DNA from 2 places in the Brevibacillus parabrevis genome. Region 1 is predicted to be linked to the other one. Evidence: riboswitches for the same ligand, from Rfam matches in the RefSeq annotation. Region 1 holds a riboswitch; the other holds the start of a gene.
The links. Region 1 has a riboswitch for FMN ahead of ribD (bifunctional diaminohydroxyphosphoribosylaminopyrimidine deaminase/5-amino-6-(5-phosphoribosylamino)uracil reductase RibD). Riboswitches for the same ligand answer to the same signal wherever they lie in the genome.
Positions count from the first base shown of each region.

Region 2: it holds a riboswitch for FMN, as region 1 does, so the genes downstream of both, IRJ17_RS27340 (ECF transporter S component) here and ribD (bifunctional diaminohydroxyphosphoribosylaminopyrimidine deaminase/5-amino-6-(5-phosphoribosylamino)uracil reductase RibD) in region 1, are expected to answer to the same signal.

Region 1 covers NZ_CP064090.1:2,028,605-2,037,767, forward strand. Annotated here, with positions in the region: gene IRJ17_RS09650 (globin-coupled sensor protein) at 11-1,327, shown strand; gene IRJ17_RS09655 (cysteine dioxygenase) at 1,392-1,871, opposite strand; gene IRJ17_RS09660 (MFS transporter) at 2,206-3,390, shown strand; gene yunB (sporulation protein YunB) at 3,436-4,161, shown strand; gene IRJ17_RS09670 (HAD family hydrolase) at 4,507-5,157, shown strand; FMN riboswitch at 5,247-5,393, shown strand; FMN riboswitch at 5,507-5,654, shown strand; gene ribD (bifunctional diaminohydroxyphosphoribosylaminopyrimidine deaminase/5-amino-6-(5-phosphoribosylamino)uracil reductase RibD) at 5,784-6,881, shown strand; gene IRJ17_RS09680 (riboflavin synthase) at 6,979-7,641, shown strand; gene IRJ17_RS09685 (bifunctional 3,4-dihydroxy-2-butanone-4-phosphate synthase/GTP cyclohydrolase II) at 7,659-8,852, shown strand; gene ribH (6,7-dimethyl-8-ribityllumazine synthase) at 8,873-9,163, shown strand, end outside.
Region 2 covers NZ_CP064090.1:5,948,297-5,957,459, forward strand. Annotated here, with positions in the region: gene IRJ17_RS27330 (hypothetical protein) at 1-228, opposite strand, end outside; gene proS (proline--tRNA ligase) at 567-2,033, opposite strand; gene IRJ17_RS27340 (ECF transporter S component) at 2,351-2,959, opposite strand; FMN riboswitch at 3,214-3,368, opposite strand; gene IRJ17_RS27345 (ABC transporter permease) at 3,775-4,572, opposite strand; gene IRJ17_RS27350 (ABC transporter permease) at 4,576-5,370, opposite strand; gene IRJ17_RS27355 (ABC transporter ATP-binding protein) at 5,363-6,373, opposite strand; gene IRJ17_RS27360 (protein phosphatase 2C domain-containing protein) at 6,522-7,364, opposite strand; gene IRJ17_RS27365 (glutamate-1-semialdehyde 2,1-aminomutase) at 7,516-8,808, shown strand; gene IRJ17_RS27370 (hypothetical protein) at 8,925-9,065, shown strand.

The DNA of each region.
Region 1 (9,163 bases):
AGTTCGGCGTATGAGTACATGTCCATTTTCCAGCCTGTTTGGATTAAAAGGAAAAGCCAAAAAGGAGTCGTTTTTCCAGGATCACAAGGAACAAGGGAAGGTAAAGCTTCAAGGACAAAACACCCTCTCCAGGCAACTGGCTCTGATTCATCTGACAGAGGAGGACTTGTCGATCGTCAAAGCGCTTCAACCGCTCATCATTCAAAATATTGACAAAATTGTAGATTTCTTTTATTCGAATATCGAAACTGAGCCATTGCTCATGGACATTGTGGACAAGAACAGCACGATTCAAAGACTGAAAGGGACACTGACCCGGCACATCACCGAAATGTTCAATGGCTGTATAGATGCTGCTTACATCGAGCAGCGCAGCAAGATTGCCATCATACATATGCGAATCGGACTGGAACCGAAATGGTACATGAGCGCGTTCCAAAATCTGCTCGTTTCTATTATGGACATCTTGAACAAGCATATTGCCGACAAGAACGAGCTGATGGTGGCCCTTACGGCGGTGACCAAAATTCTCAACATCGAGCAGCAAATTGTGCTGGAAGAGTACGAGAACGAACATGAGCGTGTTCGGCGTGCCGAGCAGGACAAAAAAGATGAGCTGCGGATCATGCTGACCAATTCCGCCCATGAGCTGGCAGCGGTATCGGAAGAAAACAGCGCGTCCGTCGAGCAGTTGACGGAGCAGTCGCGCGAGATGCTGCGCTATGCCGAAAACGGCACCGGATTTTCCAGCAAGGCGCAGGAGCTGTCCCGGGAGGGCAAGGAAAAGCTGGAGAAGCAGCAAGAACAGATGGGATTGATTCAGCAAAGCGTGAGGCAAATCTCCGGGGAAATGAACACGCTGGAGGACAATGCCGAAAAAATTCGCGGGATCGTCGATGTGGTAACGGCGATAGCCGAGCAGACGAATCTGCTTGCCCTAAACGCTGCGATTGAGGCGGCGAGAGCGGGTGAACAGGGACGAGGCTTTGCGGTCGTGGCCGACGAGGTGCGCAAGCTGGCGGAGCAGACGAAGAAGTCTGTCTTCGGCGTGCGGGAGCTGATTGAGAAAACGAACCAGCAAACAACAGTGCTGTCTTCGGTCGTTCTGGAAATTCAAGGGCTTGTTCAGTCGAGCAGCAAAATGACCGATGAGACGAACGCGTTTTTCGAAGGAATTATCGGCGCTGTAGCAGACAGCAAGGAGCAAAGCACGCACATTCAAAAAGAACTGGAAAACTTCTTCAAAGTCATGGAAGACATGAACCAGGCAGTGGCGCAAGTAGCCAGCTCTGCTGATGAGCTGTCCGAGATTACGGAAAATTTGTAGACGCGAAAAACCAGTACGACCGCTCTTTTGGCGGTGTACTGGTTTTTTTGTAACTTTTCCAATCCTACGTGGGGGATTGGACGGCGCGGTACTGACGGGAGTTTTGCAGCGGGGGCGTATACACATTGAGCGAGAGGACAGGTCCGTCTGTGTTGTTGCGAATGGCGTGAATCTCGCCGGGAGCGACGTAATAGCAATCTCCTGCGCTGACATGGGTCGTTTGTGCCCGAAAAACTTCGTCTTCGCGGTCAGCCGGGAGGTAGACGACATTGGTGAGCGTGCCGGATATGACCCACTCCCAGCCAAACGAGTCGCCATGGTTGTGCGGGATGGACTCCTGCCTGGCAGGAAGATGGATGAGAACGACCTCTACGTGAGGCGTGAGATACAAAATCTTGCGGCCATATGGAAGCTGTTCCGGTTGGGGAACGAGTGACGCGATATCGTCTGGGCAGAGCGCGAGTGAAGCGACAGCCTGCCTCAATTCGGTAGGACTGGGGCAAACAAGGGAGCCAAAGGCACGTTCCAATCGTTCCAGATTCATGACAAACCTCCAGGGCAAAAAAGATCTTCCCCCTTACCATATGAAAGACAGAAGCAGTCTGACGTAGGAGAAGCGCCATTTTTTTGCGAAGGTTTTCCCGTTTTTCATGACAAGATAGGAGCGTCTCGTTATGATGGGAGTACGGCATGAGTTGCCGCACATAGACGGTTAAGGAACGGCCCCCGTCGAAAGTGACAGAACAAAAACGAGTCATGATTTTACACACTTACACACGAGGAGGCATGCGCATGTCAACTGCCATAATCAGTGTACGCACCCCGTAGATGGGGGCGTCAGTCTGAACCGCCTGTGATCACCAGGAGGTTTGGTACACATGAACATGAAAAAGTATTTGTACGTCAATGCGCTGTCCTCGCTCGGATCGCGAATGGACTTGATCGCGTGCAGCGCCTTGATTTTTACGTTTGAACATAGCGCGTTTTGGCTGATGGCTTTTTTTGTCGCCAGACAGGTGGGCGGAATGCTGTTCAGCCCGTTTGCTGGCATATTGGCAGACCGGATGGACAGAAGACAGGCGATGATCGCAAGCGACATCGGAGCGGGGCTGGCTTTGCTGGCGATTTTGCTCATTCCGCATCCATACGTTGTCGTCGCGGCGGCTTTTCTCAAAGGGATGCTGTACACGCTGTTTGCGATCAGCTTCCAGGCGTCATTGCCGCAGATGTTTGGACCGGAAAAATTGGCTTGGGTGAACAGTCTCAAGGTGAGGCTGGAATCGTTTGTCGGCATTGTCGGCTTCCTTTTGGGCGGCTTGTTAACCGATCATGTCGGCTATGCACTCGTCATTGGAGCAGACGCTGCGAGCTTTTTGTTTTCGGCAGCAATTTTGACGCGGATGCGCTGGGAGAGCAGAGCTACGCCGGACAAGGCGGAAAAAGCCGAAGAGAAAGAAACGGCAAGCGGCGGGATGCGCGCAGCTTTTGTGTATTTGCAAGGAGCGCCTGTGCTGCTCGCGGTCAGTCTGCTGGCTGCGCCGCTGGCGATCAGTACGGCCGCGCACAACTACGGCTTGCCGTTTTTAGCCGATGGGCTAAGCCGTGGCGATGCTACCCTGCACGGACTGATGTGGTCCGCGATGAGCGCAGGCGGGCTGGTTGGCGCTTACTTCGCCGTCCGTTTTTCCGTTGATTTTTGGCGTGGCTTGCTTGGCGCATACGGGCTGATGGCGCTGCTGGTCGTGGCGGCGTTTGCTGCCGAGTGGACGGCGGCGGTGCTGTTGTTGCTCGGTTGCGCCGGGCTTTTGAGCGGGGCGGCACAGGTGTACGAGGGCACGCTTTTGCAGCTGGCCAAAAATGAAGTGCGCGGCAAGGTGCTCGGGGTGCAGGGCTTTCTCGGCCGCAGCGGCTTTTTTATCGGTTTTCTTGGCGCACCGCTGTTAACGGCGGCGTGCGGCTTGTTCGGATTGGTTGTCTGTGCACAGGTGCTGCTGATTTTTGCGCTCGTCGGACTGGGCGTGTACGTGCAGAAAAGCGGGGGTGTTGCCGACTCTCGTCGCTGATAGTCTTTTTTCCCTTCTCCTACCATAGGATGTACCAATTGGGAGGTGACGGGATTGGCCATATTTCGACCCCGTCGGCGTTGGAGGAACCCGCTTTCTCGAACGAAAGCGTTTTTGATTGCGCTGGTAATTTTTGTGGTTTTGTCGATTCAGTCGCTCGTCTTTTTGCAGCAACGGCTGGAACCGACGCTCTTGATCCTGGCAACCCAAAAAGCAGAGCAATTGGCAAAAGAAGCGATTACGGACGCAGTCACCAAACGAATTTCCCAGCAGGGCGTCGATTTCAACCAGATCGTCAAGATCGAGAAGAACAACGAAGGGCAGATTCAGGCGTACCAGTTTAACTTTAGGGAATACGCGAGAATTGTCGGCGAGACTACTTCACGAGTGCAGAACAAGCTTCAGGAATTTGAGACGGAAAAAGTCGATCGCACCATTCCGCTTGGCTTGGCGACAGGAAATACGTTTTTGGCGCAGATGGGACCGAATTTGCCTGTCACTTTTGTACCGATCGGCTCTGTGAAAACAAAGCTGGAGACAGAGTTGAAGGAGGCGGGCATCAACATGGTGCTTGCAACCGTCTACATTTTCGTGGAGGTCGACTTGCAGATTGTCATCCCGTTTGCCACCGAGGAGCAGACGATCACCACGAAAATCCCGATCACGCATTCACTGATTATCGGGGATGTGCCGCAGTATTTGTACAACAATCCGGAGGGCAAGCCGGATGTGCCCCGAGCGCAAATGGAAGGGGCAGACGATGCGCCATAGCGGACTTGGCGAATGGCGGGAAAAACAAAAAAGCGGCAGCAGCGGGCTGTCGCTTTTTTCGTTCCGTGAAAAGGTGTCGGGGAAATCTACTGCTCACCCCAGGTGACGGTCAGCTCAATCACGCCCTCCTGGCTGCTGAGCGGTCCGCCGATCATGTTCCATGAGGTGTTTTTCTCCTGGTCCTGTCCCTGGATGATGATGTTTTTATCGTCGATCGTCTAGGCGTCGTTCACGAGCTTTTGCGATTGGAAAAAGTCCTGATTCCCGTTTTCGCATCTAGTCGAACGTTATTAATTTGGTATACTTGACCAAATAATCATTGGCAAAAGGGGGAGAGATCCGACAATGACCAGAGCGTCGATAAAAGGCATCATTTTCGATATGGACAATACGTTGCTGCAATCCAAAATCAACTTTTTGGAAATGAAGCAGGCCATTTTTACCTTATGGGCTGAGCACGGGCTGTGCGAGCCGACTTTTGACTGGCGCAGCCACACCGCTTCGCAATTGATCGAAATGGGCAGAAAGTCGGGCCGGATGACGAGTCAGCTTGAGCAAACGATGTGGGAAGCCGTGACCGCGATTGAAAAAGCAGGGATGCACGAGGCTGTCCTGGAAGACCACGTCAAGGAAGTGCTCGCCCACCTAAAGGAACGGTATCATTTGTTCATTTTGACCAACAATGCCTATGCAGCCGCCGAGGAAGCGCTGAATCATACGGGAATCGCCGATTGTTTCCAGGAGATTGTCGCGCGCGAGCAGATGACGACACTCAAACCGCATCCGTCCGGGATTCACTACATCCGCGCCCAATACCCCAACTGGTCTGCCACGGCCTGGACGATGGTCGGAGATTCCTGGATTGACGGAAAAGCGGCGCACGGCGGGGAAGTGGCGTTTATCGCGTATCAGGGAGAGCGGGCGGACATGGAGCGCAACGAAGTGTCGCCGCGAGCGTACATCACGGACTTGCGCGAGCTGCTGGACATTTTGTAGCCGCGCTCGCGGAGAGCAGGAAAAGGACACTTCCACCTAAAAAAGTGACAGTTGACGAGAAATGTGTGCTATACTGTGCCTAACTGAATACCAGCCTTCAGGGTAGGGTGAAATTCCCGACCGGCGGTAATGACGAACGCACGTCTGAGCCCGCGACTCGCTATTGCTGTATGGATAGCGACTGACTTGGTGCAAATCCAAGGCCGACGGTAAAGTCCGGATGGGAGAAGGTGTCTTACAATAGCTTCGGCGGCTGTTTTTTCAAAAACAGAACTGTCACGAGGCTTGTTTCCCTACGCCCTGAGTATCGTTTGCTCGTGGGCGTTTTTTATTGGAAAACTGCATAGCGCAAAATCTTCAGGGCAGGGTGAAATTCCCGACCGGCGGTAATGACGTATGTACGTCTAAAGCCCGCGACTCGCTGATCGTTACGGTTTAGCGACTGATCTGGTGCAAATCCAGAGCCGACGGTAAAGTCCGGATGGAAGAAGAGCTGACCATGCTTTTTGGCATCCCTTTTGCAAAAAACGGATGCGATAAGGCTTCTTTCCTTATACCCTGAGCCGCTAGTGGTTTCGAGGGCTTTTTGCATTGGCTGGAATCCGTGCATGAAAGAGGAGGTTTACATGGAGCAGGACATGCGGTTCATGGCGCTGGCACTGGATTTGGCGCGCTCGGCAAACGGTCAGACGAGCCCCAATCCGCTCGTCGGTGCAGTCCTGGTAAACAACGGAGAAGTAGTAGGCATGGGAGCGCATTTGCGTGCAGGCGAACCTCATGCAGAAGTGCACGCTCTGCGGCTGGCAGGGCAAAAAGCGGCTGGCGCTACGCTGTATGTCACATTGGAGCCGTGCAGTCATCACGGCAAAACGCCTCCGTGCGCCGAGGCGGTGATCGCGGCTGGCATCCGGCGTGCCGTGATCGCCACGCTGGACCCGAATCCGCTCGTCGCGGGAAAAGGCGCGGAGAAGCTGTTGGCAGCGGGCGTGGAAGTGGTTGTCGGCGTGCATGAAGCGGAAGCGAAAAAGCTGAATGAAGTCTTTTTCCACTTCATCACGACGCGGCGTCCGTTTGTGACGATCAAAACAGCGAGCACGCTGGATGGCAAGATCGCTACCGAAAGCGGGCACAGCCGCTGGATAACGGGAGCGCGGGCGCGGGGGGAAGTGCACGAGCTGCGCAGACAGCACGACGCGATCCTGGTCGGAGTAGGCACGGTGCTTGCGGACGATCCGCTTTTGACGGCGAGACTGGACGGGCAAGCGCACGGCCGACAGCCTGTGCGTGTCATCTGGGACAGTCAGCTGCGCACGCCGCTCGGGGCCAACGTGATTCAAAATACGGATGCGCCCACCTGGATTTTTACGACGAAAGCTGCGGCGCAAGCGAAGCAGGAGGCTTTTGCGGAAAAAGGTATCCGGCTGTTCGTGGCAGATGAGCAGATTAGGGTGGACGAGGTGCTGGACACGTTGGGCGAATGGGGAATCACTTCGCTTCTCGTCGAAGGCGGGGCCGCAGTCAACGGAGCGTTTTTGCAGGCGCGGGCGATTCAAAAAGTGATCAGCTACGTGTCGCTGAAAATGATTGGCGGTGGTCAGGCGCCGACACCGTTTGGAGGACAAGGCTTTTCCACGATGGATCAGGCGGTCAAGCTGGCGAATCCGACCGTTGAGCAACTGGATGAGCTGGACTTGCGGATCAGCGGCTATCCACAGTGGGAGTGAGGACAAAAAAGCGAATCGGAGACAGACGGCTTTGTTTTGCCGAGGCCGATGGCTGCTTTCCGATGTTATAAACCGTGTAAAAAGAGGAGGAAAGCCGATGTTTACCGGACTGGTAGAAGAGCTGGGCACGGTGGAATCGCTCACGGGCAACGATCAGGCGAGTCAGCTCGTGATCCGGGCGCAGCGGGTGCTTGAAGGTGTGCAGCTGGGCGACAGCATCGCAGTCAACGGGATTTGCCTGACGGTTACTTCGTTTACGCAGCGGCATTTTCAGGTCGACGTCATGCCGGAAACGATGAAAAAGACGAGCCTGCGCCATCTGCGAGCGGGCCAGCGAGTCAACCTGGAGCGGGCGATGCGCTTGGGCGACCGTTTTGGCGGGCATATCGTCTCCGGGCACGTGGACGGGACAGGCACGATCGTGTCGCGACAGCCGCACGCCAACGCTGTGCTGTTTACGATCGAAGCGAGCGCGGAGCTGTTGAAATACGTCATCGAGCGCGGCTCGATTTGCGTGGATGGCATCAGTCTCACTGTGGTGGAAGCTGCGGATACGCATTTCAGCGTGTCGATCATCCCGCACACGCTGGCGCAGACCAGCTTGCAGGATCGGCGTGCAGGCGATCAGGTGAATCTGGAGACAGACGTCATCGGCAAGTATGTAGAGCGGCTTTTGGGCGATCGCGGCCAGCAAAGGAGCGGGCAAGCGGCAGGCTCGACGATCAGCATGGCTTTTTTGCAGGAAAATGGATTTGTCTGAACGAGGAGGGAAGTCCCATGTTTCATCAGATAGAAGAGGCATTGGAAGATTTGCGCCAAGGGCAAGCGATTATCGTAGTGGATGACGAAGATCGGGAAAACGAAGGGGATTTCGTCTGCCTGGCGGAAGCGGCGACACCGGAGATGATCAACTTCATGGCAACGCATGGGCGCGGGCTGGTCTGCGTGCCGATTACGCAAGAGCGCGCGGCCAGATTGAAGCTTGCTCCGATGGTCGAAGACAACACAGACAAGCAAGGGACGGCTTTTACCGTCTCGATTGATGAGGCGAGCACGCATACGGGAATCTCAGCCCATGAGCGTTCGCAGACAGTGCTGGCGATGCTGGATGAGCAGAAGACAGCCGAAGATTTCCGCAAGCCGGGGCATATTTTTCCGTTGATAGCAAAAGCGGGCGGCGTGTTGCGCCGGGCTGGTCACACGGAGGCGGCCGTCGATCTCGCGGAGATGGCTGGCAGTGCTGCGGCAGGCGTGATTTGCGAGATTATGAATGAAGACGGCTCGATGGCCCGGTTGCCGCAGTTGGTAGAGATTGCGCGGCGGTTTGAGCTGAAGCTGATCACGATTGCCGATTTGATCGCGTATCGGATGCGCACGGAATCGCATGTGCACAAAGAAATCGAAGTGAATCTCCCGACGAGCTTCGGCGATTTTCGGATCGCGGCCTATACGAACGAAGTAGATGGCAAGGAACACGTAGCGCTCATCAAGGGCGAGATCGACTCGGACAAGCCGGTTCTCGTCCGGGTGCACTCCGAATGCTTGACCGGGGATATTTTTGGCTCCGAGCGATGCGACTGCGGGCCGCAACTGCATGCTGCGCTTGCGCAAATCGAGGCGGAGGGCGCGGGCATTCTTTTGTACATGCGCCAAGAAGGACGCGGCATCGGGCTGATTAACAAGCTCAAGGCGTACAAGCTCCAGGAGGAAGGGCTTGATACGGTGGAAGCAAACGAAAAGCTGGGCTTTGCGGCCGATTTGCGAGAGTACGGGATTGGTGCGCAAATTCTTCGCGACCTCGGAGTGCGCAGGATGCGCCTTTTGACCAACAATCCTCGCAAAATTCGCGGGCTGGACGGCTACGGGCTGAAAGTAGAAGAAAGAGTGCCGTTGCAAATGCAGGTGCAACCGCACAATCAGCGATATTTGACAACCAAGCAAACGAAGCTGGGGCACTTGCTCCACCTATAATGCAAAGGAGAGTGAACGGAATGAGAACATTTGAAGGACATCTGGTAGGGACAGGACTGCGCGTAGGGATTGTAGCAGGGCGATTTAACGAACTGATCGTCAGCAAGCTGGTTGGCGGCGCTCTCGATGCTTTGAAGCGCCACGGTGTGGAAGAGGAAAACGTCGATGTGGCATGGGTGCCAGGCGCATTTGAAATTCCGCTGATTGCCAAAAAAATGGCGGAATCCGGCCGTTACGACGCGGTAGTGACGCTGGGCGCCGTGATTCGCGGCGCAACTCCGCACTTTGATTACGTGTGCAACGAAGCGGCC
Region 2 (9,163 bases), 2.2 Mb from region 1:
GATTTTATCCGCTTCTGACAATAAAGCTCCTGGAATTGAGAAGTCTGACAGCGTAAAATTATTGCTCGATTCGTTCAAAGATTTGTTCTCTTGATTCCGGGCTTGTTCCATTTTCTTGTATGCATTTAGTGCTTCCTTGTTCCCTTGATTGGATGCACCAGCCCAAGTAGCCAATGATATTCCAGCAACTATAACTGCACCGAACAATGTCCAAACATATCTCTTCATACAACTGCCCTCCTTAAATTATTCTGACTCAAAACCATACAATGAGCCAATCCATTCTTGTCTTGAGCTATCCAAGAAAGAGTCATAAGTCATAGTAAAATGTTGACCATCCCATGGGTCCATGTACATTACATACTTCGTGGAGTCGTTTATATAACCATCAATAAAAATACAAAATATTTACTTTTATGTATATACTTTTTACTCGAATGATAAATTACGTTAATGGAAATACTTTACAACTTACCCGCACACGCTGACTCCTGTGGATACAAAAAGGAGTGCTCCGTTACGTACGGGGAGCACTCCCTTGTTTGTTTTGTTTATTAAATGAAACCTTAGTACGAACGGCCAAACCAAACTGTATGCTTCGCCTCTTTGCCGCAGCAAATGCAGACCGATTTTTGCGCAGGCGGTTCAAACGGAATGTTGCGGGACGTGAACTTCGTCTCTTCCTTGACCTTGGACTCACACGCGTCGTCTCCGCACCAGCCTGCGAGCACCCAGCCGCTTGGCGTGTTTTCGTTCTCACATTTTTCGATGTGCGCGGACAGCTGCGCGAGCGTATCGATTTCGAGATGCGAATGGGCTTCCCGGAAGGCCAGCGCTTTTTGGAACATGTTTTGCTGGATGTCTTCGAGCAATTGGGCAATCGTCTGCGCAATGCCTTCCAGTGGCACGGTTATTTTCTCTCCGGTATCGCGGCGGGCGAGAATCGCCTGGCCGTTTTCCACGTCGCGCGGTCCAAGCTCCAGACGCAGCGGCACACCGCGCATCTCCCATTCGTTGAACTTCCAGCCCGGAGTTTCCTCGCGCAAGTCTGCCCGGACGCGAACGCCTGCCGCTTTGATCTCGTCGAACAGCGGATCGAATGCAACCATGACCTGATCGCGCAGCTTCATCGGTCCGACTGGGATCATGATGACCTGAGTCGGTGCCATCCGCGGCGGCAAAGCCAAGCCGCGGTCGTCGCCGTGCACCATGATCATCGAGCCGATCAAGCGGGTAGAGCTGCCCCATGAAGTCGTATGCACGTATTTGAACTGATTGTCGCGATCCAGGAACTTGATCTCAAAGCCGCGCGCAAACTTGTCTCCCAAGTAGTGGGAGGTTCCGGCCTGCACCGCTTTGCCATCCTTCATCATCGCCTCGATGGAGTACGTGTCGACTGCTCCTGCAAAGCGCTCGCTTGGCGTTTTTTGCCCTTTCCATACCGGAATCGCCAGTTCCTGCTCCACAACCTCGCGATAAATCTCCAGCATTTGCATGGTCTCCTGGCGCGCTTCTTCCTCGTTCGCATGGGCGGTATGGCCTTCCTGCCACAAAAATTCTGAAGTACGCAAGAATGGCATGGTGCGCTTTTCCCAGCGGAACACGTTTGCCCACTGGTTAATCAGAATCGGCAAGTCGCGGTAGCTCTGAATCCACTGCGCGTACATATGTCCGATGATCGTCTCCGAAGTCGGGCGCAGGGCAAGCTTTTCCTCCAGCTGCTCTCCTCCCGCTTCCGTCACCCAAGGCAGCTCTGGGTTGAAGCCCTCGATGTGCTCTTTTTCTTTTTGGAAAAAGGACTCGGGAATCAGCATTGGAAAGTAGGCGTTGCGATGTCCCGTCTCTTTGAACCTTTTGTCCATCGCCTCCTGGATGCGCTCCCACAGCTCGAAGCCATCCGGTTTGAAGACGATGCAGCCGCGCACTGGCGTGTAATCCATCAAATCCGCTTTTTTGATCGCCTCGATGTACCAGCGCGAGAAATCTTCCGACTGCGGTGTAATTTCTTTTACGAACGCTTTGTCCTCTTTCATCCTTCTACGCTCCTTTTTTCTTACATGAAAATGCAAAAAATCCCCCATCCCAAAAAAGGGACGGAGGATTCACTTCCGCGGTACCACCCTGATTGACCATGGCACAAGCCATAAGTCCACTCAACAACCCGATAACGGCGGGCAACCGGACCAGCTCGTCGCTGGCGGCTTCAGGATGGGGTGCAGGTACGCCTCGTATCAGCCTTCCAGACTAGGGCCGACTCTCTGGAACCAGGATATAGCTGCGGGTCCTTTCATAGCCTTTTCGCTAAACTGCTTTTTGTTAGGGAATATCTTAGCAAGTCGCGCAGCCGTTGTCAATTTGTGGTTCTGAGGGCAATGCGCGCACCCAGCTTGGCGTAGACTGGATACGCGACCAGCGCGAGCACGACCCCTTTGAACAGGTTGAACGGAACGATACCGACCATGACCAGGGACCAGACGCTGGTTGCGTTGAACATGGCCAGCAGCTCTGCCATCGGCATCTGATAAAGAGCGGCGTATGCCGGGAGCAGGACGTACGCATTGGCAACAGCCATGACGATCGTCATCAGCAACGTTCCAAGCGCGAGGCCCGATAAAAAGCCTTTTTTCCCTTGTCCGCTGCGTTGCAGAAGGACGGCTGGCAAAATAAAGCTGGCGCCCGCCACGACGTTGGCAAGCTCTCCGATCAACAATCCGTCTGTATTTTTAAAGAGCATGTGCAATGTATTTTTCAAAACTTCGATGATGATGCCGGCTACAGGGCCGTACATGAGTCCGCCGATCAGCGCTGGCAACGTACTGAAATCAAGCTTCAAAAAGCTCGGCATCAGCGGAACGGGAACCTCCAAATACTGCAAGATAAAAGCAACGGCTGCCAGCATCGGAATCGTCACGATCCGCTGGGTTGCTCTGCGCGATGTGTGCAGGGCTGTTTCTTTCATGTGTACCATCTCCTCGTTTTTTCTCCTTCTGAGGAATGGCAACAGCGGTCTTGCCCACACGTGCCAAAATGTCTACGCTTTTGCAAACATAAAAATACCCTGAGAATAATTCTCAGGGCAGCTTACAGGCGTATGACAAAGCATGTGCAATAAATACAGGTTCAAGAAACAACGAGGCGGCTCATCATGCATGCCTCATCGCATCTGTCCTGCCAGCACAGGCAAACAAGCACGTGTGTGGTAAACGTACTGTCGTCATCCTTCTCCCATCCAGACTGTACTGTCGGCTCTGGAATCTCACCAGATCCTGCACTCCGTCGCTATCAACAGCTCGGGAGGCTCGCGGGCTTGACGTGCTGATTGCACCATCACCGCCGGTCGGGAATTTCACCCTGCCCTGAAGGAATTGTGTAGTTGTATACAGCATATTATACTGCGCTTTTTCGATTTGACAATAGACGAAACTGTTAAATCGACATTTTATCTTTATTTTCCAATTGATTTAGTTGGATATATTTTTAAAAAAATGGGGCTTCTCAGCCTAAAGTCGCCACGTGCTATAGGTAGTTACCTGGACCAAAAAGAAATAGACCGCCCTTGAGTTGACTGCTCCTCGGCGGTCTATTCTTCACCAAATTTTGAGCCGTCCCCTTTGAGGGAAGCCTCGTTTGTACAGACCAGACCGTTCCGGTAGCCGCCGGACGGTCTTTTTTTCTTTCAAGCTCGTTACCTCTAATATTACCATAACCGTTCCCAAATAAAAATCCATAATCCTGCTCCTGCCTACCAAATCGCACCAAAAGTAGCTTCTGCCACTACGACCCCGCTCCCCGATACTTGGTGACGCCCCAGTTCCAGACGAGCAAGCCGATGCCAAAGAAGATGACCGCGACTACCGGAGTAAGTGCTGCGTACGTATACCACACTTCTTTTCGCAAAAAGTAAGCCGCCGGGTAAATCCCGACAAAAGCAAACGGCAACACGTAAGTCAGCACGAAGCGAATCGCCTTGTTGTACACATCCACGGGGTAACGCCCGTACTGCTGGATGTTGTAAATCATCGGGGCAATTCCTGTCCGGGAATCGGAGAAAAAGCTGACGGCGGCAATCGCCGTGTACACCCCGCCGTAAATCAGGGCGCCGCTGATCACAAGCCCGATGAAGATGAACAGGTCGTACCAGTAAAACGTCAAATCGAGCTGAAAAGCAGCATAGCCCATGATGATCAGCCCTGTGATGACGCCGAAAATCCGGTCCGGTGCGATCGACTCCAGACAGACCTGTGCCAGATTGTGGATCGGCCTGGTCAAGATGCGGTCCATTTCGCCCCGGATAATATAGCGTTCGTTGAAGTCCCAAAACCCGAAAAACATCGAGAATAAGGCATACGGCACCAAAAAGAAACCGTAAATGAAAATGATTTCGTCCCGCGTCCATTCCTTCATCAACGGCACATGCGTGAAGACGACGATGATGAACACCAGATTGATCAGCTCGGAAATCAAGTTGGACACAAAATCCCCGAGAAAGTCAGCCCGATAGGCAAGTCTCGTCTTGAAATACTGGCCCAGGTAGTCGGCGAAAATACCGAAAATGTGCTTGACGTTTTGCATATGCTACCCCCCTTGCACGACCAGCCGATTTCGGGCCATGCGCCACAAAATCAGAATCGGAACCAGAATAACAACCATCCAGATCGCCTGGAAGCCGATCAACTCCCAGGAACGCCCCGGAGTAATCGCCCCTGTGAAAATCAGGCTCGGATAGTAGTTGACGGCCTGGAATGGCAAAAAGCCCATAACCGTTTGCGCCCAGCCCGGGAAAAAGCTGATCGGCAGCACCAGGCCCGACATCAAATCAACGACGACACGCTTCGCCCGCATCATCCCGTCGTTGCGGAACAGGAAAAAGGTGAACAGCCCCGTCAGCAGGTTGATTTGCGTGTTGATCAAAAAAGCAAACATGAGACTGATCAAATACAATCCCCAGCCAGTCGCTGTCGCGGGAAAATGAAACGGGATAATCAGGCTGATGAGAAAAATTCCTGGCCCTGCGAAAAACAGGAAGCGGAATATCCCTTCCCCAAATGCTTGCGCTGTCTTGACCGACAAGTAATTGTAAGGGCGGATCATCTCGATCGCGACCTTACCCTCCCGTACGTCCTGGGCAATTTCCGTATCGATGTTGTTGAAGTAAAAGGCGCGCGACATCCAGGCAATCGCGACGTAGGAAGTCATTTGCTCGACCGACAGGCCGCCAAGCTGCTGCTGGCCGCCGTAGATTGCGCCCCACAAAAAGTAGTACGCTCCGATGTTGATCGCGTAAATAATGATCCCGCTGTAGTAATTCACCCGGTAAGCGAGCATGGTCAAAAAGCGCATGCGGATCAGTTCCATGTAGAGCTTATGCATGGCCCCGCACCCCTGTATCCACCTGGTAAATGTTGCGGACAATATCTTCTGTGCTCGTCTCCATGATTTTTACGTCGCTGACCTCGAACGTCGACATGACCGTTGACAGGACAAACGGCAGCATTTCCTGGCTCTGCGGCACTTTCACACTGATTGTATATTCGTTTACCTGGGAAATTTCGCACGGCATCTCGCCAAGCGTCTTGCGCAGCTCGTCGGCGGGTGTGCGCTTTTTCATCTGGAAAGACACCTCTGTGCCATTGCCCCACTTTTCCTTCAGGTCACTGAGCAGGCCGTCAAAAATCAGCTTGCCTTTGTCCATGACCAGCACCCGCTTACAGAGCGCTTCAATATCGGAAACGTCGTGGGTCGTGAGCAGGATGGTCATGTTTTCCGTTTCGTTCAGATTGCGCAAAAACTCGCGAATTTTTTGCTTCACCAAGACGTCCAGCCCAACTGTCGGCTCATCGAGGAACAACAGGCGCGGCTTGTGAATCAATGACGCCGCTACCTCGCAGCGCATCCGTTGACCCAGACTCAGCTTGCGCACTGGCTGGCTGACAAACGGGTTGATCTCCAGCTCCTCAATCAAGCGGTCTAGCCACTTATCTCCCTCTGGCCCGTCGACTTTGTAGACGCTTTTCAGCAACCGGAACGACTCCATGGGCGACAAATCCCACCAGAGCTGCGAACGCTGTCCGAATACGACACCGATGGAGCGCACGTATTCCTCGCGCTGTTTGAACGGAACGTAGCCGTTGATGACGATCTCGCCCTCGCTTGGCGTCAAAATGCCCGTCAGCATTTTGATCGTCGTCGATTTCCCGGCGCCATTTTCCCCAATCAAAGCGAACATTTCCCCTTCTTCCACGGTAAAAGAAAGGTCATTCACTGCCTTGACGGTCTTATACTCGCGACTAAACAAATCACGAAAAGCACCCCCGAGACCCGCTCTGGCCTGGTGGATGCGAAACTCCTTTTGCAGGTTCTTCACTTGAATCATGGATAACCATCCTTTTTTTAGTGGAAAAACGCCTTGACGTTTTTCATGCAAAGAGATGTGACCACTTGCGGCTGGCAAAACGGTCATGAACAACTGTTAGTGTATATGAGCGCATGAAAATGTGCAAAAGGCAAACTGTAACAAACTGTCAGCGCAAATTCACGACAATGCCCGTCTTGTCGTCCGACTTTTTGAAGCGGGCGTAGCGGATGCATTCGGGATCGTTGTTTTCCAGTGCGATCAGCTCATCCGTGTAACGTTGCAGCCCTTTGTGGACGATTGGCAATACCGTTTCTTCCCACCCCGGTTCTTTTCCGCCTGTTGGTCGTGGCATGAACAGACCGTCTGTCGCCAAAACAAGCGCCTTCAATCCGATCCGATTGATCCGTCCATACTCTATGAAATCCGCACAAGCCGCATCTCCGTTCAAAACGCCATATCCTCCTGATCCGTTCGCCTGATAGCGGTTATGAATCAGGATGTCCTTACATCGCTCGTGCAGCTCGGCTCGGGTAGACAGCCCCTCGCGAATCCCGTCTTCCCACCGGGCAATGGCGTTTTGCTCCAGCAGCGAAACTTGCGGAAACGTCAAAGGCCGCACCGTATCGTCTTCATAGACCGCAAAAATCATGCAATCGCCAGTCTGGGCATACTCGATGTGCTGCTCTTTCACCCGAACGACTGCACATGCCGCTCCCCACAATGCTTCTTTTTGCTTCCAGTCAATCTCGCTCTCGCGCATCAATTCCCGCAGCTTTTCGTTGACAAACGTCAGGTAATCGGACAGCACAGCGTCAGGCGGCATGATTTCCAGCTTCCTTTTCACCAGCTCGGCTGCAATCGCTCCTCCTGTCTGCCCGAATCGGTTTTCGTACGGAACGAGCGACGAGACACCGTCGATCACCGCGTACACCTGATCGGCCTGCGAGATCACATAGGCGTCCTCATTGGTATTGCCGGTTCCTTTGATGGAGATGCACTCAAGTTTCATGGTGGATTACCGCCTTTTACGTGAAGTGATTTGCTTGAAAATTGTATCATTTTTCCTTTTCCCCAGCTATAGCTCCCCATCCATATCCAGGTGACTTTTGCTGTGTTAAGATAATGAAGGACTTTTTTGAAAAGAAAAGAGGGAAAATCGCATGAAACGTGAACGATCCGCGCAACTGCACGAACAAGCCATGGATGTTATTCTCGGCGGGGTAAACAGCCCTTCCCGTTCTTTCAAGGCCGTAGGCGGGGGAGCGCCCGTTACGATGGAGCGTGCCCAGGGCGCGTATTTCTGGGACGTGGACGGCAATCGATATATTGACTACTTGGCGGCGTATGGCCCGATTATTACCGGACATGCTCACCCGCACGTCACAAAAGCCATTACGGAAGCGGCGGCCAACGGAACGTTGTACGGTACGCCAACTCCTTGGGAAGTCACTTTTGCGAACATGATCCGCGAAGCGATTCCATCCATGGAGCGCATCCGCTTCAACAACTCCGGTACGGAATCTGTCATGACGTGCATTCGCGTGGCACGAGCCTACACCGGACGCGTGAAAATCATCAAATTTGCGGGCTGCTACCACGGTCACTCCGATCTCGTGCTGGTTGCGGCAGGCTCCGGCCCTTCCACACTCGGCATCCCTGACAGTGCGGGTATTCCGCAAAGCATCGCCAGCGAAGTGATCACGGTTCCATTCAATGACGTTGCAGCGTTCGCCGAAGCGATGAACAAATGGGGCAACGAAACGGCTTGCGTCCTGGTCGAACCAATCGTCGGCAACTTCGGTATCGTCACGCCGGAGCCAGGCTTTTTGGAAGAAGTGAACCGCATCACGCACGAGGCAGGCGCGCTCGTTGTGTACGACGAGGTCATCACCGCATTCCGCTTCTGCTACGGCGGTGCGCAAAACTTGCTGGGCGTAACGCCTGACCTGACCGCGCTCGGCAAAATCATCGGTGGCGGCTTGCCAATCGGAGCATATGGCGGACGCCGCGAGATTATGGAGCAAGTCGCGCCGCTCGGTCCTGCCTACCAAGCGGGCACAATGGCGGGCAATCCCGCATCGATCCGCGCCGGAATCGCATGTCTGGAAGTGCTGAAACAGCCTGGCGTGTACGATGAATTTGAGCGACTCGGCGCGCTGCTGGAAAAAGGCATCCGCGATGCAGCGAGCAAGCACGACGTCACCATCCAGCTCAACCGCGTCAAAGGGGCCATGGCTGTGTACTTTACAGACGAGCCTGTTCGCGATTACGATGCAGCGCAAAAAGCAGACGGCGAGCTGTTCGCCCGAATGTTCCGCCTTTTGCTGGATGAAGGCATTTGCCTCGCTCCTTCCAAGTACGAGGCGTGGTTCATCACCACCGCGCACACGGAAGATGACATCCGGCAAACAATCTCGGCTGTCGACCGCGCCTTCGCACAGTTGAACGCGTAGTGTAGCTTAGCTGCGTACGTGAGCCTGACGCCGAGACAAGCATTGCCAAGCCCGGTTTCCTGCCTTTTGGAGATACTAACAATTGCAGTGAGTATCATCGCGAGGAGGAGATCTAGGTGTCAAAAGGCGAAAAAACGTACCCGCAAGCTCCGGAAAAGACGCTGGATTCCAAAGAGAGCAGCAAAATGCTGGAGGTCGTCGGCTTCCAAAACCCGCGCAAAACCGAGCATCACAAAACGCAAAACCACGATCGGTAAACGGCGAAAAGACAGACACATTCTTCACGGATGTGTCTGTTTTTTTATGTGAGGAAAAGCTGGCTTCACATGTAGCAAGAGTCAATCTGCACATATAA